Regions from separate parts of the Paraburkholderia sp. SARCC-3016 genome, predicted to be linked through region 2. Evidence: predicted binding sites of a transcription regulator. Region 2 holds the regulator's gene; the other holds the start of a gene.
The links. The regulator FliA, encoded in region 2, starts transcription of late flagellar genes. The targets are predictions, from matches to a motif close to CTAAAGTTTNNNNNNNNNNNGCCGNTA.
Positions count from the first base shown of each region.

Region 1: a site for FliA is predicted at 4,561-4,587, ahead of QYH69_RS28950 (flagellin). Genes of this name have one in related genera too.

Region 1 is NZ_JAVHZD010000035.1:26,578-38,170, reverse strand. Features, by position in the region: gene QYH69_RS28970 (MFS transporter) at 1-537, opposite strand, end outside; gene QYH69_RS28965 (porin) at 957-2,159, shown strand; gene QYH69_RS28960 (L-dopachrome tautomerase-related protein) at 2,226-3,347, opposite strand; gene QYH69_RS28955 (hypothetical protein) at 3,458-4,501, opposite strand; gene QYH69_RS28950 (flagellin) at 4,678-6,117, shown strand; gene fliD (flagellar filament capping protein FliD) at 6,259-7,821, shown strand; gene QYH69_RS28940 (helix-turn-helix domain-containing protein) at 7,868-8,755, opposite strand; gene QYH69_RS28935 (AraC family transcriptional regulator) at 9,169-10,149, shown strand; gene QYH69_RS28930 (hypothetical protein) at 10,167-10,649, opposite strand; gene QYH69_RS28925 (hypothetical protein) at 10,866-11,593, shown strand, end outside.
Region 2 is NZ_JAVHZD010000016.1:140,743-152,335, reverse strand. Features, by position in the region: gene flgE (flagellar hook protein FlgE) at 1-373, opposite strand, end outside; gene QYH69_RS17760 (flagellar hook assembly protein FlgD) at 398-1,123, opposite strand; gene flgC (flagellar basal body rod protein FlgC) at 1,146-1,568, opposite strand; gene flgB (flagellar basal body rod protein FlgB) at 1,659-2,144, opposite strand; gene flgA (flagellar basal body P-ring formation chaperone FlgA) at 2,428-4,017, shown strand; gene flgM (flagellar biosynthesis anti-sigma factor FlgM) at 4,153-4,494, shown strand; gene QYH69_RS17735 (flagellar protein FlgN) at 4,593-5,039, shown strand; gene QYH69_RS17730 (GSU2403 family nucleotidyltransferase fold protein) at 5,053-6,090, opposite strand; gene QYH69_RS17725 (RNA polymerase sigma factor FliA) at 6,219-6,950, opposite strand; gene QYH69_RS17720 (MinD/ParA family protein) at 6,975-7,844, opposite strand; gene flhF (flagellar biosynthesis protein FlhF) at 7,837-9,693, opposite strand; gene flhA (flagellar biosynthesis protein FlhA) at 9,690-11,593, opposite strand, start outside.

The DNA.
Region 1 (11,593 bases), on a different contig from region 2:
GAATGTACCGTGCCATCCGGCGTGCTGTCCGATCAGCGTGCCGATCGGAACACCGAGCGCGGTCGCCGACGTCAACCCCAAAGCGACGACCGCAAGCGCCTTGCTCTTCATTTCCGGCGCGGCGAGCGTAGCCGCGAGCGTATAGGCCGTCGGCGTGTAGAGACTGCCCGCAATCGCGGCGACCACGCGCGCGGCGACGAGAATCTCAAAGGTCGTTGAGAGTGCGCAGACGGCATTGGCTGCCGCAAACAGGATCAGTGCGCCGACAACTACGTTCTGCTTCTTCAGATGGCCGATGAACGCCGCCAGTACTGGAGCTGCGACGGCATACGTAAATGAATACCAGCTGACCAGCTGGCCCGCCGCATTGATGCCGATGTGAAGATCGCGCGCTACGGAAGCAAGAATGCCGGAGATCACGTACGCATCGGTGCCGATGGCGAACGTGCCTAGCGCGAGAAAGCAGACTTTCGGATCGAACGCTTTCGACCAGCCAGACCGCTTGACGGCGAGCGCATCTTCGGATGAACAACTCATCTGTTATACCTTTCTCGTTGCAAGCTCAAGCAAATAGTAGAGGTGGCCGCAAGCGTGTGCGTGCACGAGAAACGCTTTTTGCATGTGTGACAACCGCTTTACCGATTGCACACGAGACGCGCGAATCTGCCCGCGGCAGATCGCGGTCACGCGTTTTCCGCTGTCGCGAGCGCGCGACATTCAACCGGTCGTTGCCGTCTTCAGATGCTTCGTTTGCCGAATATGCGGGCGATGTCGCCGCGCAAACATCAGCCGGAGCCGCCTCGATAAACATTTGTTTAGAGAGCGTGACGAACTTCCGCTACCACTGAAATAAAGCATTCCATCTCTCGTCATCGCAGCGATGCCGGACGATACCGCACGTCGCCCGAGGCGACTGCCGATCACTCAACCGGGGAATACCAGTGAAACGAGATGTAATGTTGCTGAAGATCAGATGTTGTGCCGCAGGCGCCGCCCTGCTTGCCGCGGGAGCCGCACATGCGCAAAGCAGCGTGACGCTGTTTGGCCTGATCGATACAGGTGTGGTGTACCAGAATAATGCGCGCGTTACCCCTTCGAGTGCGACGTCGCCAGGCGGCAGTGCGTTTTCGCTGCAAAGCGGGAACGTCTTTACGTCGCGATGGGGCCTGCGGGGCACGGAGGATCTTGGCGGAGGGCTTAGTGCAGTCTTCTGGCTTGAGAACGGTTTCAATGTAAATAATGGCACCTTCAAGAACGGCGGCGACCTGTTTGGCCGACAGGCATGGGTCGGTCTCCATTCGAATCAGTACGGTACGCTGACGCTCGGCCGGCAATACGACTTCCTCGTCGACTTCGTCGCACCGTTGAGCGCGACCGGTTCAGGCTTCGGCGGCAACCTGGCGACGCACGTCTACGACAACGACAACCTGAACAACGATCTGCGCCTGAACAATTCGGTCAAGTTCAGCAGTGCAACGTATGGCGGCTTTAAGGCCGGTGCGATGTATGCGTTCTCGAACCAGGCAGATAACTTCGCCAACAACGGCGCCTATAGCTTCGGTGCAAGCTACGCGTACGGCCCGTTCAGTTTCGGTGCCGCCTATCTGCAAATCAACCGCACGGCCGACCCTGCGCTCGCCAACGCATCGGGCGCCGCAAGCACGGGCGACGGTGACGCGTTGACGACCGGCGGCCGTCAGCAAATCTATGGTGCCGGTGCGCAATACAAGTTCGGCAAGTCGTCGGTTGGCGTCGTGTGGACTCACTCCGTGACGGACAACATCACGGGGCTGTTACAGGACGGCAGCACGAGCGTCGGCGCACTTGCGGGGACGTCGATGAAATTCGACAACTTTGAAATCAACGGCCGATATTTCCTGCGGCCGGACCTGAGCCTCGGCGCGTCGTACACCTACACCACGGGTGATTTCAGCGGCGCCTCCAAGGGCTTCACCTCAGCGTCGCCGCATTGGAATCAGGTCATGGCGCAGGCCGACTATCTGTTCTCGCCACGCACCGATGTCTATCTGGAAGGCGTTTATCAGCGAGTCGGCGGTGGAAACGGCAATGGGGCATTCGACGCGAGTGTCTATACGCTTGACCCGTCGGCGGGCAACGAGCAGGTGGTCATTGCGATTGGAATGAAGCATCGGTTTTGACGCCGACAACCGCGTTTGAAGCGGCGTCGCACGCCCCCGCCGCGTTCCAGCGGCGGGGCGTGACTCTCATCCGCCAAGCTTTACCTTAAAGATCGTAAAGGACCCTGAACGCGGCAAATGGTTCTTGAACGTCACCTCCCAGAGATGGGAATCCGCGATGTACATATAGCCCTGGCTGATCGCAAACCCGTCGGCCCACGAAAGCTCGCCGGGCGCCCGCACGAAGAGCCGCGATTTGACTTTGCGCGTAGCGGGATCGATATCGAGCGCGACGATGGTGCTGTGTTCGAGATCGCCGCCATACAGCGTCCCATGCTGGTCCATGATCAAGCCTCCTGTCAGTTCCGCCGAGCCGAGATATTGAACCTTGTGCGACAGTTGGCTCGCGCTGAGCTTTGCATCGGTCAGCGCCCTGGTTGGCACCCGCCAGTAGTTGTGATCGGTTAGCGGGCGGTAGTAAAGCCATTTCGCGTCCGGCGAAAGTGCAATACCGTCGGCATGAATCGCAACGATCTTGCCATCGTTCGTTAGCGCCGGTTGCCCGTTGATCATCAGGTGCTGTTTGGGATCGGCGTACGTCGATCGATCGCCGGCAAGAACCTGCCGCGATTGGCCGGTTTTGAGGTTCAGCACGACGAGGCTGCCGCGATTGCCGATGTTCGTCAGATACGCGTAGCCATGCACGAGATCGATACGTACATCGTTGAGCGAATCGATCGGTGCAACGGTGCCGTCGAAGCCGTAGCTGCGTATCACCTTGTTGCTGCTCAAATCGAATTCGACAAGCTTGGGCTTTGCGCCCTCACCCGCGGCGGTCAGCACCGCTCGCCCGGAATCGAGCACCCATAGACGATCGGCTTTGTCGACCCACATCGCCTGTGGAACCACCCACTCATGCTCCGTGTCCTTGCCGGACGCGTTCCAGGCTTCATCGGGATAGGGAGTGACCGCGCCGGTTTGCGCATTGACCTCGACGAGCTTGTCGCCGGACTGCGCAGCGGGCGCGCTCGCGAAAATGCGGCCCTCATGGGAGACGCCGATGCCGACGAGCTTGAATGTATCGAAGGTCTTGACGGTTTCGAGCGGAGGTCCGTAGGCGCCTTGCGGTTCAGCCGATAGTGCCGGTACAGTGCCGGCGGCAATGGCCGCGCAGGCCAGCGCAATTCTCGCAAGCTTCGTTATTTGCACGTCCCGTCTCCGTAGTTAAGCAGGTAAGGAATTGGAGACTGGAGCAGAAAAGCACCTGAGACTATCGGGACTTTTCTCGATGTGGATAAGCTGTCATTTGCCTTTCGTGCTCAATCGATAATTGCTTCATGAGCGACGGTGTCGCGATGACGGTGCACGGCCTCGGCTGCTGCCCGAAAGCATGCTTCTTCGTTGGGCCAACTATTCAGCGCGTCCACGCAGTCACGCGCGTAACGTGTACCGGCAAGTTGTTGCAACAGTGCGCCGTCGTCCGCAAGACGTTTTACAAGCCGCATCCCGGCCGCTTTGCATGCGGCTTCATCGTTCCACGTGCTGAGCGCTTTCAGACAATTGATGAAATGCTTTGCGGTGAGTCGCTCGCAGACCGATAAGTCCGTTGAGATCCGCCGTGCCAACTGCACCGTCGCGCGCCGGCACACATCATTGGACGTCCATTGCGCCAATGCATCGAGGCAGACAGCGAGATACCGTGCGTTCAGGTTGTGCCGCATGTTTCCATCTTCGGATATTCGCCTTGCAAGACGCACGCCGGCGGCATGACATGCGCCATCGTCGCTCCATCGGCTCAGTGCATGGATGCAGATCGCGAGGCGTACGCCGTTCAGCTGGCGCACGATCGCTTCGTCCGCCGCGATATGGCCTGCCAGCTGGTGGCAAGCGTCTTTGCATACGGGTGCGTCATGCCATTTGGCTAACGCGACACAACAGTTGGCAATTGCTTGTCCGTTCAGATGGCCTAGCGATGCTCGCCCAGGCGTTAAGCGTTTTGCGAGAGCGAGCGCTGCTTTTTCGAAAGCGTCCTCGTCTTCGTCCCATCTTGCTAATGAAGCAAGGCAGCTTGCCAGTTCAAAGGTATTAAGCGAGTCGCGTAGCGCGTCGTCGATTTGCAATCGCGTCGCCATGATTGCCGCAGCACGCTTGCACGATTCTTCGCGGTGAAATTTGCTTAACAACGCAAAGAATGCCGTCAAGTCGCGAGCGCTGATCGCGATCGTCGAAAACGAACCGTCGATCACACGCTTGGCTAGCGTGATAGCGATGGCTTTGTCGTCTGGTTGAGCGCTTGCAGTGTTCTCTGGCATACCGATGTCCGAACTCATTACCGCGACACTATCTTCTTCGATCGTCCGCATCGCCGCTTGCGCGTATGACGATTTTCTCTTGCGTGAGTGAAGCCTATGCGGCGTTTCCCCTCAAGCTGCCTCGATCAATGCCGTCAACGCGGGCTAAGGCGGCCGGCAATCAATGTGCTTCCGCCGATCTTAATGTCGCGAGTCTCAAAGACTCGATCCTTTAGGGGAAAAACCTCATGCTTAGCATCAATAGCAATATTCCCTCGCTTGTCGCTCAGGAAAACCTCAACGCTTCGGGCAGCGCGCTGTCTCAGGCGATCACGCGCCTATCGTCGGGTAAGCGCATTAACGGCTCGTCAGACGATGCCGCGGGTCTGGCCATCGCTACTTCGTTGCAAACCCAGATCAACGGTCTGGATCAGGGCGTATCGAATGCGAACGATGGCGTGTCGCTCGTGCAGACGGCCGGTACGGGGCTCACGCAGATCACTGCAAGTCTGGGGCGCATTCGCCAGCTTGCCGGTGAAGCAGCGGGCGGAACGTTGACGGCGTCCAACCAGGCAGCGTTGCAACAGGAGGTTGCGGAGCAGATCAGTGAAGTGAACCGCATCGCTTCGCAAACGCAGTTTAACGGCCTCGGCCTGCTCAACGGTCAAGCCGGCGTCATCAATGTGCAGGTGGGCGCAAACGTCGGTCAGACAGTTTCGCTTGACCTGAGCCAAGGCGTTTCGGCGGCATCGCTCGGTGGCGGATTCGTGCAGGCCGGCAATACGCTGGGCACGATAACGGGCCTGAATCTGAACGCGGACGGCACGGAAGCAAGCGGCGCCGGCGCGATCACGTCGATCAACGTTATCTCGGACGGCAGCGGTGGCTTCACCTTCACCGATCAGAACGGCAATTCCATTTCCACGGCCACGTCGTCATCATTGTTCACCACGACGACAACCAACGGCGTCTCGTCGCTGTCGGTGGGAAGCAGCAGTGCGCTTACGCCGGCGAACCAGCTCGCCGCAATCTCATCCGCCGCCAGTGCGGGTTCTGGCGCAACGGACGGTACGGTTTTCGGCGTTGTTTCGGGCATCAACGTCGATTCCTCGACGGGCACGGATGCCCCTGCGGACGACACGAACACGATCACGTCGGTCACGGTCGAGTCGGACGGCAAGGGCGGTTTGAAGTTTCTCGATCAGCACGGCGATCAACTGGGCTCGGGCGCACAGGCGGGCCTTTTCAGTGTCGCCGCAGGTGGCGCGCTCTCCTTTGCCAGCGTGCCGACCAGCACGATCGGTTCGACTGCGGCGGGTGCACAGCCGGCGGGCACTGCGCTCGCGAACATCGATACGCTGAATGTGCCGACCTCGGTCGCGAAGATCGACGTCAGCACGACGCAGGGCGCGAACAATGCGTTGCTGTCTATCGATAACGCGCTCGCCACGATCGCGAATATCCAGGCATCGCTCGGCGCTGTGCAGAACCGCTTGTCCGCGATCTCGCAATCTCAGGAGAACGAGTCGACCGACCTCGCAAGCGCGCACTCGCAGATCACTGACGCCGACTTCGCGCAGGAGACGGCAAACCTGAGCAAGGCGCAAGTGCTGCAGCAAGCCGGTATCTCGGTGCTCGCGCAAGCGAATTCGATACCTCAGCAAGTGCTCAGTCTACTCCCGCATTAAACATTGCGACTGATTCGTGGGTGGCCCGCGCGAGTATGCGGACGGGCTCATCCACGAGCGAGAACGCGGACATCGCTTCGGATCCGCGTCATGTCCCGATAGCCTTACGAACCGGCCGCACAGGCCGCATGGAGTATCCGAATGTCGACTTCACCCGTTGGCGCCACGGCAGCTGCCGCCGCTCAGGCCGCGGCACAAGCCGTTCAGCAGGCCGCCCAGTCCTTGATTTCGGGCTCGACCGGCACTCCGCTCGACGTCAATTCGCTTGTAACGACGCTGGTCAAAGCACGAATAGCGGGCCCTGCAGCCTCGTTGTCTACGCAGTCATCGAGCGACAATACCGAGATCGGCGGGCTCGGGCTGCTATCCGGTACGATGCTCGGGCTCGAGACGGCGCTCGCGCCGTTTCTGAACGGCAGCGCGCTATCGTCGTTCAGCGCGACGCCGAGCGGCGACGGGATTACGGCAAAGGCGGGATCGGGCGCATCGGCCGCCACGTATCAGATCGACACGAAGCAGATCGCTCAGGCTCAGACCATCACTTCCGGCAGCTTTTCCCCATCCGATGCAAACGCGCTGGGCTCGGGCACGTTGACCATTTCGCTGGGCAGCGGGGCCGGCGCGAAGTCGTTTCAGATCAACGTCGATTCGTCGAACGACAGCCTTGATGATGTTGTGAACGCAATCAATTCGGCCGCTGCCAACCCCGGTATCAGAGCGACCATCATCACCGGTCAGAACGGGCCAGCGCTGAGTTTGCAGTCCACTTCGACGGGTGCCGCCAATACGATCAGCATCGGCGTGACGGGGGCGGGGAGCAACAGCGCGCTCGCGAAGTTCGCGGTGACATCGTCCACCAGCACGGACTCGGATGCGCCTGTGGGCTCGTCCGCGATCGCGTCGAACAACAGCTTCTGGACGCAGTCGCAAGCCGCGCAAGACGCGCAGCTGACGGTGAACAATGTGCTCGTCACCAACTCGACGAATACGGTTTCGGACGCGATTCCCGGCATTACGCTCACGCTGACCGCGAAGGCGGTGGGCCCGCAGACGCTGACTGTGGCGCCGGACGACGGGGCGGTCGAGAACGATCTCTCCGCATTCGTGACCGCCTATAACACGGTGATCGACCAGCTGAATTCGCTCGCCGCGCCGGGCACGGCGAACGTGCCGGGCAGCGGCGGCATCCTGCTCGGCGACGAAATGATCAACCAGATCGGCGCGTCGCTTGGCGGCATCGTGGGCGGCCTCGTGTCGGACGGTGGCTTGCAAGGCACACTCGCGTCGCTCGGCATTACGTTTCAGAAAGATACGGGCGGCCAGCCGTTTGCCGCGCTGCAGATCGATGCCGACCCGAACAGCCCCACGCTCGACGACGCGGTCGCCAACAATCCGGCGCTGATAGGTGCGCTTTTCAACAAAACGAACGGGATTGCGCAGCAGCTCGACTCGGTGCTGACTTCGTATACATCCGGACAGGGCATTATCGCGAATCGCACGAACGACCTGACTGCCGACATCGCGAGCCTCGCGAAGCAGCAGAACGACCTCGACGACTTTGCCGCGCAGCTGACCTCGCAATTCAACGACCAGTTCACCGCTCTCAATACGATCCTGGCACAGGCGCAATCGAATTCGAACTTTTTGACCTCGTTGTTCGGCGGTGCCAACAGCAGCGGTGCGTTGGCGCAAAACAGCAAGTAAAGGCGGCGCCGGTTGACGGCGCCGTCATACGAGTCGTCACTCGCAATCAATCGGAGACACGGCTCGATCGACGCAAGAACTGCTGCGGAGTCATGCCATAGCGGCCCCTGAACGCGCGGCTAAAATGCGCTTCGCTTGAGAAGCCGCAGCGATACGCCACCTCCTTGATCGACACTTTGCCGTGCTCGGGTGACGAGAGCAGGCGCGATGCGCGCTCAAGACGCATCTGCCAGACGAAGCGCATCGGCGACAGACCATCGGCCTTCATCAGGCGGTTCAACTGGTTGATCGATACGCCCGTTTCTTCGGCGATCCGTTCGACGCTAAGCCGTTGCTCGCCAAGCAGACGGATGATTGTTTGCTTCGCATGGAACGCGGTTGCGATACGCGGCCGGTTAGCGCCACTTCCCGGACGCGTGAGAAGCGTGTCGATCATATCGAGGCAATGCCGGCTGAGCTGATCCGACAGATAGGGGCTGACCGCACCTGCCTGTCTTTCGATGTATTGCACGAATTCGTTGACTGCCCGAACGTCGGGGCACTGAATATCGGGTGCCAGATATTGCTGGACTGCATCATGACCGCCACGTTCGCGTAGCGCTTTCTTGGGCAGGCGAAGTAACAGAAGTTCGGTGGGCTCCCGGTAAATCTCGGTGAAGCAGCTATCGGGGTTAACAAAGAGCGCACTGCCCGGACCGAACGATTGCTCGTCTTTACCGCTTACCAGATCGAACGCTCCGCTTTGGACGATCTTGAAGTAAAGGTAATCGTCCTCCCCTCCCACTTCCTTGAACCGGTTCTCGAGCGGAGCGATGTTTTGCCCGGCCAGGCGGACACTCGTCACCTGAATCTCGCCCATCTGTCGAGCCTTGATCGAGCAGCCGGCTAAACAAGAACGCGTAAGCGTCGAACGGACATCGTAGTTTTCCGCCATGACCGTGGTCCACGACTCCGCGTTCGTGAAATTCACATCCCATTGCTGAGGCTTTCTTGACATGAATCAGTTCAACCTGTTTCAGTATGAAGTTTGTTGTGGCTTCGAGCAGCGTCCGTGCGTGCTCCCGAAGCTGTTGATTCCGCTCATTCATGAACATATGAGATAACCGTTTATTCCGGGTCGACGTGTTAGTTAACTCAACGTAAATCGCGAGAATTTCCAGGCAAGCGATTCATCCGTCAGTCAACCATGGGGAAACGCAAATAGACTATTCTGCGTACCTCTTTACGGTAAGAAAATGCGTCTTAACGATCCGCTTCGACGGCAGGTAGTTAGGGATGCTATGACTGACACGCGCATAAAGCTTTGCCGGGAATTGCACTCGATTGCGGGCTACGGATGATATTGGAATGATGGGCTTCGCCGCACAATCGCTTGATGGTCAGATTGCTAGATCGGAAGACGAGTGGCGCGACCTCGTGAGAACGAACTGGAGCATGGAGTGCAAATTTGCTTCGGAAATTCAGCGTGATCTGCGCATCGCATCGTGGTTCATGGAGGATCTTCGATTTGAAATCGCGGATCTGTCGGGACAGCAATGGACGTGGATTCCGGGGCGCGGAGAAAACAACTGGAGAAGTCATGCGCTCGTCATGCTGCTTGTGGAAAGCGGCGCGATCGACATGGAGCAGGACGGGGTCCGATTGAGCGTGGCGGAAGGGGCGCTGTTGTTGTTCGACGCTAGCATCGAATATACGCAGACATCGCATGGCGATGCTCGCGGACTAGCGCTGCGCTTGCCGCGAACGGCGCTTGAGAAGCGCGGTGCCGCGCTGCACAGCCGCAAGATGTTCATGCCGGATGTGACGTCGCCGGATGTTGCAGTGCTGCGGTCGTTTATCGCATCAACGGCCGCTTACGGACAGCACTGCACTCCCCATGGGAAGAAGCTGACCGCCGAGCACCTGATCGACCTGATGGAAATTGTTGCCGACGACTCGAGTGCGCCAGGACGCACGCGCAGTTCCGACGCGATGCTAAGAGAGGTCAAACGTTACATCAAGCGCCACGTCGGCGACGAGAGCATGACGGTGGAAGCGGTGGCGAACGCAATGGGTGTGTCGAGGGGCTATCTGACCAAGCTCTTTGAGCGCGACGGCACTTCGATGACGCGTTATCTGTTGCATCAGCGTCTGGCAAGGGCAAAGAGAATCCTTGCGACCGGAGGCGAGGCGCTGCGCATCAGCGAAGTGGCATGGCAATGCGGATTTGTCAGCGCGGCCCACTTCAGCAATGCATTCAAGAAGCTGTACGGCGTCACTCCCGGAGAACTTCATCGGAGTCAAAGGTCCAGGCACACGGCGCCGCCTGGACCCTATACCGATAAGTGACCGGTGCCAGGCCTTCGTCAGGCTTTCACGCCCGGCGTCTGCGGTATCGGAGACGGCGAGATCCGATGCAGCGGCGTGGCCCGGTGCACCGTGTCCGGCGTGCTGGCGGGCACAGCCTCGAACATCGGGACGGACGGTACGAAAAGAACCGTAAGCGGCTGCGGCACGACCAGCATCTGGTTCAGCGACGCCTGCTGGATCTGCTGCATTTGCTGCTGCATGAGCAACATCTGGGATTGCATGTCGCGCATCTGTTGCAAAGCCCACGCCGGCGGCGCGCCGCCCGTGCTGCTCTGCACCTCTATCATCCCGCTGCCGTTCGGGCTGTGCCAGCTCCATGTGCTGACGTGCGCAGGTCCGGCAGCGGTTTGTATGACATGTGTGTGCCCCTCGATCGGAACGACTTGCCCATCGATCTTCACCAGCATCGGCTCGGCGGCCAACGCAAGAGCCGGCGCCAACACGAGCGCGCCGGCGGCAATGGCGGTGCGAAAGTGCATCTGCATACTCCTTGTTGCAAGAAATCGAAATCAAAGAACGAACTCGCGAGCCGCTTAACTTTCTCGTCCCAGCCTTAAGCGACGCTTAAAAGCGGACGTCATTTGACAATTACGTAGCTTTCGCTAACGTTGGAGACTTCGCGAGGCGGGGCCTCTCGCTGTGTGATCCGCTGATGCTCCCCGCTGTGTACCCATCGACCCGACCAGAAAGCCATCGTGAATACCATCCAGATCCTGCTTCAAACGACCATTCCACCCACTAGCGACGACTGGTCGATCGCGCGGTTTAGCCGCCTGACAGAATTATTACGATCGTACCGGGACGCGGAGGGACGCGCCGTGTTCAATGTCGTCGCGCGCGACCGGGATCCGCCGGGCGCGCCCGATTCGATTCTGTCCCGCCTCGACGAAACGGAATTCGACCAGTTGTGGCTCTTTGCGGTCGACGTCGGCAATGGACTGACGCCCGAAGACTGCGCGGGCATCACGCGATTCCGGCAGGCAGGCCGTGGCCTGCTCGTCACGCGCGATCATATGGACCTCGGCTGTTCGATATGCACGTTGGGCGGTGTCGGCAAGGCGCATCACTTTCATACGCACAACCCGGAACCCGACGAATCGAAGCGCGTAATCGACGATCCGTTCACGTCTGACATCCTGTGGCCGAATTTTCACTCGGGTGCAAATGGCGACTACCAGGAAATCGCGGTCGTCGGGCCAACGCATCCGATCCTGGCCGACCCCGAGTCGCCGACCGGCGCGATCCGCTTCCTGCCAGCGCATCCGCACGAAGGCGCTGTCGACGCGCCGCACGATGAACCCGCGCGTGTGGTCGCGCGTGGCAAAAGCAAAGCCACCGGGAACAACTTCAATCTGGCAGTCGTGTTCGAACCGTCGACGCATGGCGGGCCCGCCGTCGCCGAAAGTACGTTTCATCATTTCGC
Region 2 (11,593 bases):
CCATGATCTTGTTGCCCTCGGCGTCGACGATGAAGCCCGCCTTGTTCTCGACGAGCTGGCCGTTACGCGAGTAGGTGATCGAGCCGTTCGGGTTCAGCATCTGGAAGAAGCCGTTGCCGTTGATCGCCATGTTGGTCGGCACGTCGGTCGTCGTCACTTCGCCCTGCGAGAAATCCTGCTGCACGCCGGCGAGACGCGTACCGATACCGATCTGATTGTTGACTGCGGTTGCGATCGAATTCGCATACAGATCGGCGAACACCGCCGTGCTCTGCTTGAAGCCGACCGTTTGCGCGTTCGCGATATTGTTGCCGACCACGTCGAGGTCGTTCGATGCGGCCGCGAGGCCGCTCAAAGCTGTCTGATAACCCATGTTGCGCTCCGTATCGAATGCTTGTTAAAGGATGGCCGATGCGCCGCCGTTGAGAGGGATGGTCTGGCCAGTCTGCAGGGTGAGTCCTGGTGTTCCGTCGGCCTGCGTGACGACGCCGATCACCGGGAAGCCGGTCAGCGGGACGGGTGCGTTGTCGCCGGTCGCGGCGCCGCCGGCGTCCACGACGTTGAACGTGTAGTTGCCCGTGGGCAGCGGCTTGCCGCCTGCATCGACCGCCTTGAAACTCGGCACCGGAATCACGCCGGCCGGCTGCTGGCCTAGATCGATCGTGTTCACGACGTTGCCGTTCGAATCGACCACCTGCAGCTTCAGGTCCGACGTCGCGGCCGGCAGCTTGATACCGAACGGCGATGCGGCCACCTTGCTCGTGTCGGGCGTGCCGTCGGCGCTAAGCGGATGCGCGACAGTAAACGTATTGCCCGGCACGAGCACCGTGCGGCCGACCAGCGACGCTGCCTGGCCCGCCTCGCTCGCCGACAGTTGCGCGGACAACGAGCCGAGCGACTGGTTCAGCTGCGCGATGCCGCTCACCGTGTCGATCTGCGCGAGCTGCGACGTCATCTGCGAGCTGTCCATCGGCGAGGTCGGATCCTGATTCTGCAACTGCGTGATGAGCAGCTTCAGAAACGTCGACTGAAGGTCGGAAGCCGATGTGCCCGCGTTCGGGCCCATCGTGTCGGTCGGCGCGTTCGTCTGGGTAGTGCCGTTATTTCCAATTGGCGTGCTCAAAAAACTCTCCTTGGCTGCCGGGTCACGTACCGATCGTCAGCGTTTTCAGCATCAGATTCTTCGCGGTGTTCAGCGTCTCGATGTTCGCCTGATACGAGCGCGAGGCCGAGATCATGTTCACCATCTCCTGCACCGGGTCGACGTTCGGCGAGGTCACATACCCGTCCGCGTTCGCCGCGGGGTTGCTCGGGTCGTACGTCGTCTTCATCGGCGTCGGGTCGTCGACCACGCCAGTCACCTGCACGCCGCCGACCTGCTGGCCCGACGCGGAGCGAGCGCCGCCGAGCGGATCGACCGCGAACACCACCTGCTTCGCGCGATAGGGCTTACCGTCCGGACCGGTCGTGCTGTCCGCGTTCGCCAGATTCGACGCGGTGACGTTCAGGCGCTGCGATTCCGCAGTCAGCGCCGATCCCGCCACCTTGAAGATGTTCATCAATGACATGGCCTGTCGAGCCTCCTTCGTTGATCCCGTAGCGTTAATTGAGTGCTGTTGCGCGGCTGGTTATGCCGTTATGTTCTGTTAGCTGCCGAGTTAGCTTCCCGACGTGATCGCCGACAGCAATCCCTTGATCTGCGACGACACGAGCGTCATGCCCGATTCGAGATGCAGCGTGTTGTCGGCGAATTGCACGCGTTCCGAGTCGAGGTCGACCGTATTGCCGTCGAGCGCGGGCTGCACCGGAATCCGGTACCCGAGCCGGCCGTAATCTTCAGCCGGGCCGCCCGTCGGGATCAGCTTCGCCTTGCCGGCCATATGACCGGGCTCGGTCGTCGCGAGCGTCATGCCGGTCGTCACGCCGGCCGGCTGCGCCATCTGAAGCCGCGAAGCGCCGAAGCCCGATTCGCCATTGGCTTGGCGCAACGCACCCGCGAGCGACGACGAGAAATTGATGTCGCGCGCCTTGTAGTTCGGCGTATCGGCGTTCGCAATGTTCGACGACAGCACTTCCTGCCGGTATGCGCGCACGTCGAGCGCTTCCTTGTTGAACGCAAAATCCTGATCGAGCCTGTCAAGCATCGGACACCTCTCCGTATGAACGGTCCGCGGTCATATTCGCCTGCCCGCCCCTGCGCATCCTCGCGGCGGCACATGGTCGGCGGCGGAAGCAATCAGCAAAGGCTTTTTCGCATGGAGTGCATCTTAGGGGCGCGACGCAAGGGCCAATTGAACGAATAGCCGGGGAAGCGCCCCTCTATTCAACGTTTGCGATGGGAGGCCGCTCCCTAGAATTCGTCCTGTGCCGTTAGTACACGCAGGCCGTTGCGGCTCGCGCGTTCGCCCCTGATTCCGGAGAGTTGCCATGACCCTGCCCGCTTTCGCTGCCCTGCCCGGCGTGGTTCGCGCCGCGCGGCTGCACGGCGTGGTGCGGCAGGGGTCGCGTGCATGGCGTGTGTCGTCGGTCGCGGCGGTGCTCGGCATGGCGTTGCCCGGCGCGGGCTTGCCTTTCGCATCGATTGCAGCCGGCGCAATGCCCACGCTTGCGTATGCGCAGGACAATGGCGGACCGATCGTGATCCCCGGCCCCGGCGAAAAAAATCCCGCCGATGCGCAGGCGCTCGCCGCGCGCATGGGCCTCGCCGCTCATTCCACCCAGCCGGGCGCGGCGGCGCTCGCCGCACTGCGTCCGACGCCTGCGGCGCAGCGCGCCCTCGACGCGGACAATGGCCAGATCGTCATTCCAGGAACCGGCGAGCCTGGCGCGCAGCTGGCGCCAGGTGCTTATGCCGCGAACGCGACGAGCGGAACCGTCACGAGCGGGCGCGTCATGACTGCCCGTGCGTTGCCGGCCGTACCGGTGACGCTGCAACGCGTCAGCGTGCAGCCGCCGGCGCAGGGTGTGGCGCCGGTCGTCGTCAGCAACGCGCAGGCGCGCTACAGCGTGCCCGCCTCCGACTTCCACGCGACCGATACGGCGGCCGCGTCGGCGCCGATCCAGATCGATCCGCTTGCCGCGCGCGGCGAGCCGCCGCAACTCGGCGGTGCCGGTGGCAGCACAGCGGCGGTCAGGACACAGCCGACGAATGTGCAGCCGATGACGGCGGAGCAGGCGAACGCTGCCCAGATCAGGGCAGCGCAGCAGTGGGCCGCGCAAGCCGCAGCGCCGGCGCCCCAGCGGCCCGCGCAAACAGCCCAATTGCAGCCCGTGCGTTACACGCCGCCGCGCGCCGCCCTGGCCAATGGCACGGGTCAGTCTGTGGCCACGGTCAACGCCGGCGGCGCCAACACGCTGGCCGCGAGCGCGTCCGATGCCGCCCCGGTTCCCGCCGGCCAGCAGGACGGCGAGACGATCCGCGCCACGGCGCTCGCGTTCCTGCAGCAGCAAACGGCCGGCTTGCCCGGCAAGATCACGATTGACGTCGCGCGTCCCTTCCCGCGCGGCCTCGCGGCCTGCACGGCGCTCGAGCCGTTCATGCCGGTCGGTGCGCGCCTGTGGGGACGCACGTCGGTCGGCGTGCGCTGCGCGGGCGCGCGCCCGTGGACGCTCTATCTGCAGGCGCGCATCTCGCTGCAGGCGACCTACTACACGGCGTCGCGCCAGATCGCGCCGGGCGAAATGCTGACCGCTGCCGATCTCGTCGCCCACGAAGGCGATCTCGCGACCTTGCCGCAAACGGTGATCACGGATCCGTCGCAAGCCGTCGGCGCGGTCGCGCTCGTGCGCATCGGCGCCGGGCTGCCGCTGCGCCAGGACACGATCCGCAGCGCCGCATCGGTGACGGCGGGACAAACGGTGCGCGTCGTCGCATCGGGCGAGGGTTTCTCGATTTCGGCGGAGGGCAGCGCGATGAACAACGCGACGCCTGGCCAGCAGGTGCGGGTCAAGACCACGAACGGCCAGATCGTGACCGGCGTGGTGAAGGACGGTTCGACCGTCGAGATCCAGATGTAAGGCAGATTCGGCCTGAGGAGCGCGTTTCAGACAAGGAAAAGGTGACGGAAGACGGAAAAACAGCGGGCTCCGGTTGCGCTAAAGTTTCAGCCGGCGTTTGCCGATATCACGGTCAAATCGTTCAGGAAGCCCATCGTGAAAGTCGATTCCAGCACCAACCCGAATCTGGCGCCGCTCGGCAACGGCGTGCAGCGCGGCCAGCAAGGCGAAGCCGCCGCTGCCGGCGCCGCCACGGCGCGTACGCCAGCCCCGAGCTCGAGCGGCGGCGCGGCCGCGGACGTCAGCCTGTCGGCGCTCGCGGGCCATCTGCAAGCGCTCGGCGCATCGAGCCCGGCCGATATCGATACGGCCCACGTCGAATCGATCAAGCAGGCAATCCGCGACGGCTCGTTGAAAATCGATGCGTCGAAAATTGCCGATGGCGTGCTCGAAACCGCACGCAGCCTGCTGCAAGGCACCCAGCCGTCCGGCAGCTGAGCGTCCGAACGTTCTTTCTCGGGGCGCTCTCACTGGCGGACGCATGTAGAAACCTGCGTCGCCTGCGTCATGCGGGCGGTTTAACGTTTGAGTGAGAGATGAAAGACGCCCTGCTTGACACCATCATCGACGAATACGCGACCGTCGAAGCCTTTGCCTCCTTGCTCGCCGTCGAACAGAAAGCGCTGACCACGGCGTATCCGGGCGAAATCCTGAAGCCGATCGTCGAGCAGAAAACCTCGATGGCCGACAAGCTCGCGATGCTCGAACGCGCGCGCGAAAACCATTTGCGCGAACGCGGCCTGCCGGCGGGCAAGCGCGGCATGGATCTCGCCGCAGCCGAGGACGCGCGCCTGAACGAGCAGTGGGGCCTGCTGCAGAAATCGGCGGAACGCGCCCGCAAGCTCAACTTCAACAACGGCCTGATGATCCGCACGCGCATGGACTACAACCGCCGCATTCTGGCGGTGCTGCGCGGGACGCCCGAAAAGGCATCGACGTTCTACGGCCCGGACGGCAAGGTGCCGATGTATTCGGGGCTGTAGGCACACGCGCGCTTCAGGCGGCGCGGCTCAGGTCCGCGAGAAAATCGCGCGCACGCTCCGACACATCCAGTTCAAAGTTCACCGCAAGCGCAGCGGCCGTCGACACACGCGGCCGCGCCTTCTTCTCGATCCTTTCCGCCGCCGCTTCCAGCGAGTCCGGGTAGCGCTCCATCAACGCATCGATGAGCACCACCGCCTGGCGGCGATCTTTGCCGGCTTTCGCGGCGAACCCCGGACCGCGCAGCGTGCTGACGACCAGTTTGTGAAGCGCAAATCTGGCGGGATCCGGCACGGTGACCGGAACCGCATGTTCCTTGCCGAGCACAAAGCCGGCCACGGGCTCGTTCAGCAGATATCTGAAGTACGGCAGTCCCGTTGCATGCGCGCGCAGGTGCGGCAGCGGTTTCGTTTCGTACGCTTCGGTGCCCGGCACGAGCAGATCGACCTTCAATGGCTGCCCGCGCGCCTTGAACGACGTCGCGGGCCGGCGCGCGTCGAGTTCCGGCACTTCGAGAAAAGGCAGGCTGCTATCGCGCAGAATGTCGAGGAAGCTGCGATTCTGCGGAATGGCGACCGAAATCGCGCCGGTGCTGCCGATATCGATGTCTTCGGTCCGATAGTTCGCCGACATGCGCACACCGAGTCCGTTTAGCAGCGCGCCGAACGCATGCGAACCGACGAGCACGCCGCCGTGACTGAAAATGCCCGCGTTGTAGAGCGTCGCGATGGTAAGGGCGGCGGAATTGTCGGCTGCGGCGAAACCGGCTTTGCGTAATATCTGAACGTCGGCGGCAAGCCCGCGCATCTCGAAACTTTCCTGCAGTTTCGCGTCGAGCGTGGCGTTGGTTGCCGGCTCGCCCGCGCGGCCGAGCGAGGTTTCGACCCGCTTGCCCGATGCAAGATAGACACGCCAGTAAACGTAGCTTTTTCCGGCGACGGACTTGATCGACGCAGAGCCCGGAGAATGAAGCAGGATTTGCGTTTGCGCGGCGGCACGCTCCGCAACGGAGGCGTACAGCGTTTGCAGCGCATCGTTGTAGAAGGTCGGCATGGCGGCGGAAATTTATACCCTACGATTGCATTGTAGGGTATAAGACCAGCCGGCGCCCTTTTATACCCTATCGTTGCATTGTAGGGTATAAACTCGCGCTGGACCCTTATCAGGCGGGCACGCCCTTTTTAGCTCTCCTCGGCCGCCCACGCCATTTCGCGTAAGCGCGCGCGCAGCCGCGCGACTGCCTGGCTATGCAGCTGGCACACGCGCGATTCGCTCACCTCGATCACGGCGCCGATCTCGCGCAGGTTCATCCCGCGCTCGTAATACAGCGACATCAGCAGCTTCTCGCGCTCGGGCAGCCGCTCGATCGCCTCGATCAGCGCGCCGCGCAGGCTCTCGTCGAGCAATGCCGAGAGCGGGTCCGAGTGATCGACGCAATAGCGGTCGAGGAACGGCTCGTCGTCGGCGGAGCGGTCGAAGTCTTCGTAATAGATGAGCTGGCTGCCGTGCAGGTCCTGCAGCATCGACTGATACTCGTCGAGCGGCATCTTCAGGTGCTGCGCGATTTCAGCTTCGCTGGCCGCGCGGCCGAGCTGCTGCTCGACCTGGTGCACCGCCATCTCGAGCTCGCGCGACGTGCGCCGCACGCTGCGCGGCAGCCAGTCGTTGCTGCGCAGCTCGTCGAGCATCGCGCCGCGAATGCGCTGGCTCGCGTAGGTTTCGAACTGCGCGCCCTGATCTTCCTTGTAGCGGCTCGCGGCGTCGAGCAGGCCGATCATGCCGGCCTGAATCAGATCGTCGAGGTCCACGCTCGCCGGCATTTTTGCCACCAGCTGCAGACCGAGCCGCCGGACCAGCGGCGTGTATTTCGTCAGAACGTCGGCCTGAGAAATCTTTCCTTGAGCGTTGTACATCGAGCTCCCCTTGTCCGCTGCCTGTCAGGCGTGTTGTGCGGACGGTTGTTCGGCGTGTGATGCCGTCGTGACTGCCGCGCTCGCCGCCCACGGCGCGCGCGATGACATCGCTGGCCGCATCGGCCAGTACTGCAATTCCGCGGCAAGGTGCCGGAAGTCGCGCGCGGCAGGTGCCGAAGGAAATGCTTCGACGATGCAGCGCGACAGTTCCGCGGAGCGCGTCATCAGCGGGTCCGCCGCGACGCAGCCGGCGCCTTCGAGCGCCACGGTCAGATAACGCCCCGCGACGGCCGCGAGGTTGTCGAGCGCGAGTTGCGCATCGGAGACGCTGTGCACGTGATTGACGAGCATGCGGAATTGCGCGATCGCATACGCGTAATGCAGACGCTTCATGCAGGCGTACGTATCGGTGATCGCCTGCGCGGCCACGCGCGTGACCATCATGAGGTCGTGTGCCTGCAGCGCGAGGTCGGACAGCATGCCGTCGCGTTCGAACTGCACGTCGATCAGCACGACATCGGCCGTGCTGTCGAACACCGCGGCCAGCTGCGACGGCTTGCACATGTCGCGATGGCTGCGCGGCGCAGCGAGCACCGCGAAGCCCGCGCTATGGCGATCGGTCGCCGCATCGAGCGCCAGCTCGCCGCGCGTAAATGCGACGAAGCGCTCGGCCGCGGCGCCGTTGGGCGTCGCGACGATCGCGTGCGGTTCGCCCGCATGCTCGTCGACGACGAGCACGTCCTTGCCCTGCGCCGCGAGCGCCGCCGCAAGATTGACGACGGTCGTCGAACAGCCGACGCCGGCCGTGCCGCCGGTCACCGCGATCGCGCGCGAACCGTGGCGCGCGAGCAGGCGCCGCAGTCCTTCCGCCTGATCGGACACGAACTTAGCCAAACCGGACCTCATGCTGCTCGGCAGTCGAGCGTGCGGACAGCGCGGAGAGCAGACCCGGCACGTCGTCTTCCTGCGGAACGAACGGCGAATGATCGCGCGGGATGCAGAACGCGCTGCGAACGAGAAATTTCTTTGTCGCGACGTAAAGGTTTTCCGGCACCTTCTGGCCGGTCGAGACGTAGTGCACGGGCAGGCGGTAGCGCAGCACCGCATCGAGCGTGCTGCCGAGATTCGTCGCTTCGTCGAGCTTGGTCAGGATGCAGCCGGCGAGCGGTTGCTTGTCCGGCGCGCTCTGATAGGCCTGCACGACTTCGTTGAGCGTGTCGCCGTGGCAGGTCGCGTTCAGCAGCAGCAGACGCTGCACCGGTTGGCCCGCGCGGCTCAACATCGCGATCTGGTCCGACACGAGGCGGTCGCGCTGGCTCATGCCGATCGTGTCGATCAGCACGATGTGCTTGTTGCGCAGCTCGGACAGCGCGAGCTGCAGGTCCGCGCCGTCCTTCACCGCGTGCACCGACACGCCGAGAATCTTGCCGAAGATGCGCAGCTGCTCATGGCCGCCGATCCGGTAGCTGTCGGTGGTCAGCAGCGCGACCTTGCTCGCGCCGTAGCGCATCACGCAGCGCGCGGCGAGCTTGGCGGTCGTCGTCGTCTTGCCGACGCCGGTCGGGCCCATCAGCGCGAACACACCGCCGCGCTCCATCAGCGCGTCTTCGCTTTCCATCACCGGCAGGTTCGACTCGAGCACCGAGTGCACCCATTCCATGCCCGCGTCGAAGCTTTCGACGGCCGGCAGGTTGTCGACCACCATCCGCACGAGCTGCGCGGAGAAGCCGGCTGCGAACAGGTGCCGCGTGAGCGCCGACTGGATCGGGCTGCGCCGCTGGCTATCGGCCCACAGCAAACCGGCGAAGTGCTCTTCCATCATGCCGCGCAGCGAGGCCAGCTCGTTCATCACCGTTTCGTTGACGATCTGCGACATGCGCGCATTGATCGCGTCGGTGACCGCGGCCGTTACGTTCTCGGGATAGCCGGACGCCGTCGTCGCGCGCTGCGTGGCGCGGCGCGCGGCGAGTTGCGCGGCTTCGCGCGCCCAGTCCGGCGCCTCGTTCGTGAGCGTCGGAATCGCGGCAAGCGAAGCGCCGTGCGGATCGTCGCGGCGCGCGCTCGATGCCGGCTCCGGCGCGAACATCGGTGCCGGCGCTGCGCTCGGCGTGCCCAGGCCCTTCGCAGCGGCGGCCGCAGGCGTGAGCGGCGGCTGTTTGCTGCTGTAGTCGCCGGGCTGGCTATCGCGCTTCGCGGCGATCTGCTGCGCATGGTCGATCAGCCACGGATTCGTTTCGGCCATCGTCGGACGCGGCGCCGGCGCCGGATGCCGTTCCACCGGCTTCATGATCGATGCGGCCGGCACAGCGGGCTTCGCGACCGCAGCCGGTTCGCTCTTCTCGAGGCGCGGCCGCACCGGTTCGATCTCGGGCGCGATCAGCGCGGCCACGGTTTTCGCTTCGGTCGCGCTCGCGCCGGGTTCGCCGTCGGCGCCCGCTTCGGGGCTCGCGCCGAATACCGACGAAAACACGTCGGGCAAACCGCTCGCATACGGATTCGCAAACCCGGAGACCGCGCCGGCACGCACTGCGCCTTCGCCGGCCGCGCCGCCCAGCGCCGCGGCGGCGCGCTTGCCCGCAGCCGGCGCGATGGAGGCGAGTTCGCTGTCGGCAAGCGCGACGATCTCGACGCTGCCGTCGGCGAGCGACCGGTTCGACAGCACGACCGCATCGGCGCCGAGCGCTTCGCGAACGAGGCGCAACGCGTCGCGACTCGTGGCGCCGGTGAATTTACGGATGTTCAAGCTTGACCCCCGATGAGGTTAACGACCTTGATGTTTCTTGTGTCGGGCACTTCCGCGTACGAAAGCACCTTCAGTTGCGGCAGGCTGCGGCGCAGGAAGCGCGCGAGCATGGCGCGCAGCGAGTGCTGCACGAGCAGCACCGGCGCGTAGCCGAAGCTTTGCTGACGAGTCATCGCCCGTTGCGTTTCGGTAAGCAGCGTCTGCGCGAGGCCTGGTTCGAGCCCGGGGTTCGGACCGGTCGTCAGCGCCTGCGCGAGCACGCGCTCGAGATTCGAATCGAGGCCCATCACCTGCATGTCGCCGCTGCCCGGGAACCATTGCTGCGTGATCGCGCGGCCCAGCGCGAGGCGCACGATCGCCGTGAGGTCGTGCGCGTCGGTGACCTTCGGCGTGTGCTCGGCGATCGATTCGAGAATCGTGCGCATGTCGCGGATCGGCACGCCTTCCTCGAGCAGGTTCTGCAGGACCTTTTGCAGCGTCGTGATCGACACCTGCTTCGGAACCAGTTCTTCGACGAGCGACGGCGACGACTTCGTCGTCCGTTCGAGCAGCGCCTGCACTTCCTGGCGGCCCAGCAGTTCGGACGCGTGCATGACGACCAGGTGGTTCAGGTGCGTGGCGACCACCGTGCTCGAGTCGACCACCGTGTAGCCGTACACCTGCGCCTGCTCGCGCAGGTTCGTGTCGATCCAGACGGCCGGCAGGCCGAACGCCGGGTCGGTGGTCGGCGCGCCCGGCAGCGCGGCGCTGACCTGCCCCGGATTGATCGCGAGCCACTGGCCCGGGTACGCCTCGCCGACGCCGATCTCGACGCCCTTCAAGGTGATGCGATAGCCGTTCGGACGCAGTTCGAGGTTGTCGCGGATATGAATGACGGGCGGCAGAAAACCGATTTCCTGCGCGAACTTCTTGCGGATGCTCTTGATCCGCTTGAGCAGCTCGCCGTCCGAGTTGCGGTCGACGAGCGGAATCAGCCGGTAGCCGACTTCGAGGCCGAGCGTGTCGATCATCGTCACGTCGTCCCAGCTCGCCTCGGTGTTCTCGGGCGCGGTCAGCGTGGCCGGCGAAGCCTCGACGAGCGCCGACGCCGACTTGCGCCGCTCGGCGCGCTTCTTCAGCACGCGGCCGAGCTGGATCGCGCCGCCGCCGAGCGCCAGGAACGCGAGGTGCGGCATGTCCGGAATCAGGCCCATCAGCACGAGGATCGAGCCTGTGATCATGAGCACGCGCGGGTTCGAGAACAGCTGCGAGGTCAGCTGCGTGCCGATGTCCTCGTTGGTCGCCACGCGCGACACGATCACGCCGGCGGCCGTCGAAATGACGAGCGACGGGATCTGCGCGACAAGGCCGTCGCCGATCGTGAGCAGCGTGTAGTTCTTGCCCGCGTCCGCGAAGCTCATGCCGTGCTGCGCGACGCCGACGATAAACCCGCCGAGGATGTTGATCACCATGATCAGCAGGCCCGCGATCGCGTCGCCGCGCACGAACTTGCTCGCGCCGTCCATCGAGCCGTAGAACTCGGCTTCCTGCGCGATTTCGCTGCGGCGCTTGCGCGCCTGCTCTTCGTTGATCATGCCGGCATTCAGGTCGGCGTCGATCGCCATCTGCTTGCCCGGCATCGCGTCGAGCGTGAAGCGCGCGGACACTTCGGCAATGCGGCCCGCACCCTTCGTGATCACCATGAAGTTGATCACCATCAGGATGATGAACACCACGATGCCGACCGCGAAGTTGCCGCCGACGAGGAAGTGGCCGAACGCCTCGATCACCTTGCCGGCCGCATCGGGGCCCGTGTGCCCTTCGAGCAGCACGATGCGGGTCGACGCGACGTTCAGCGACAGGCGCAGCAGCGTCGAGAACAGCAGCACGCTCGGGAACGCGGCGAAATCGAGCGGCTTCG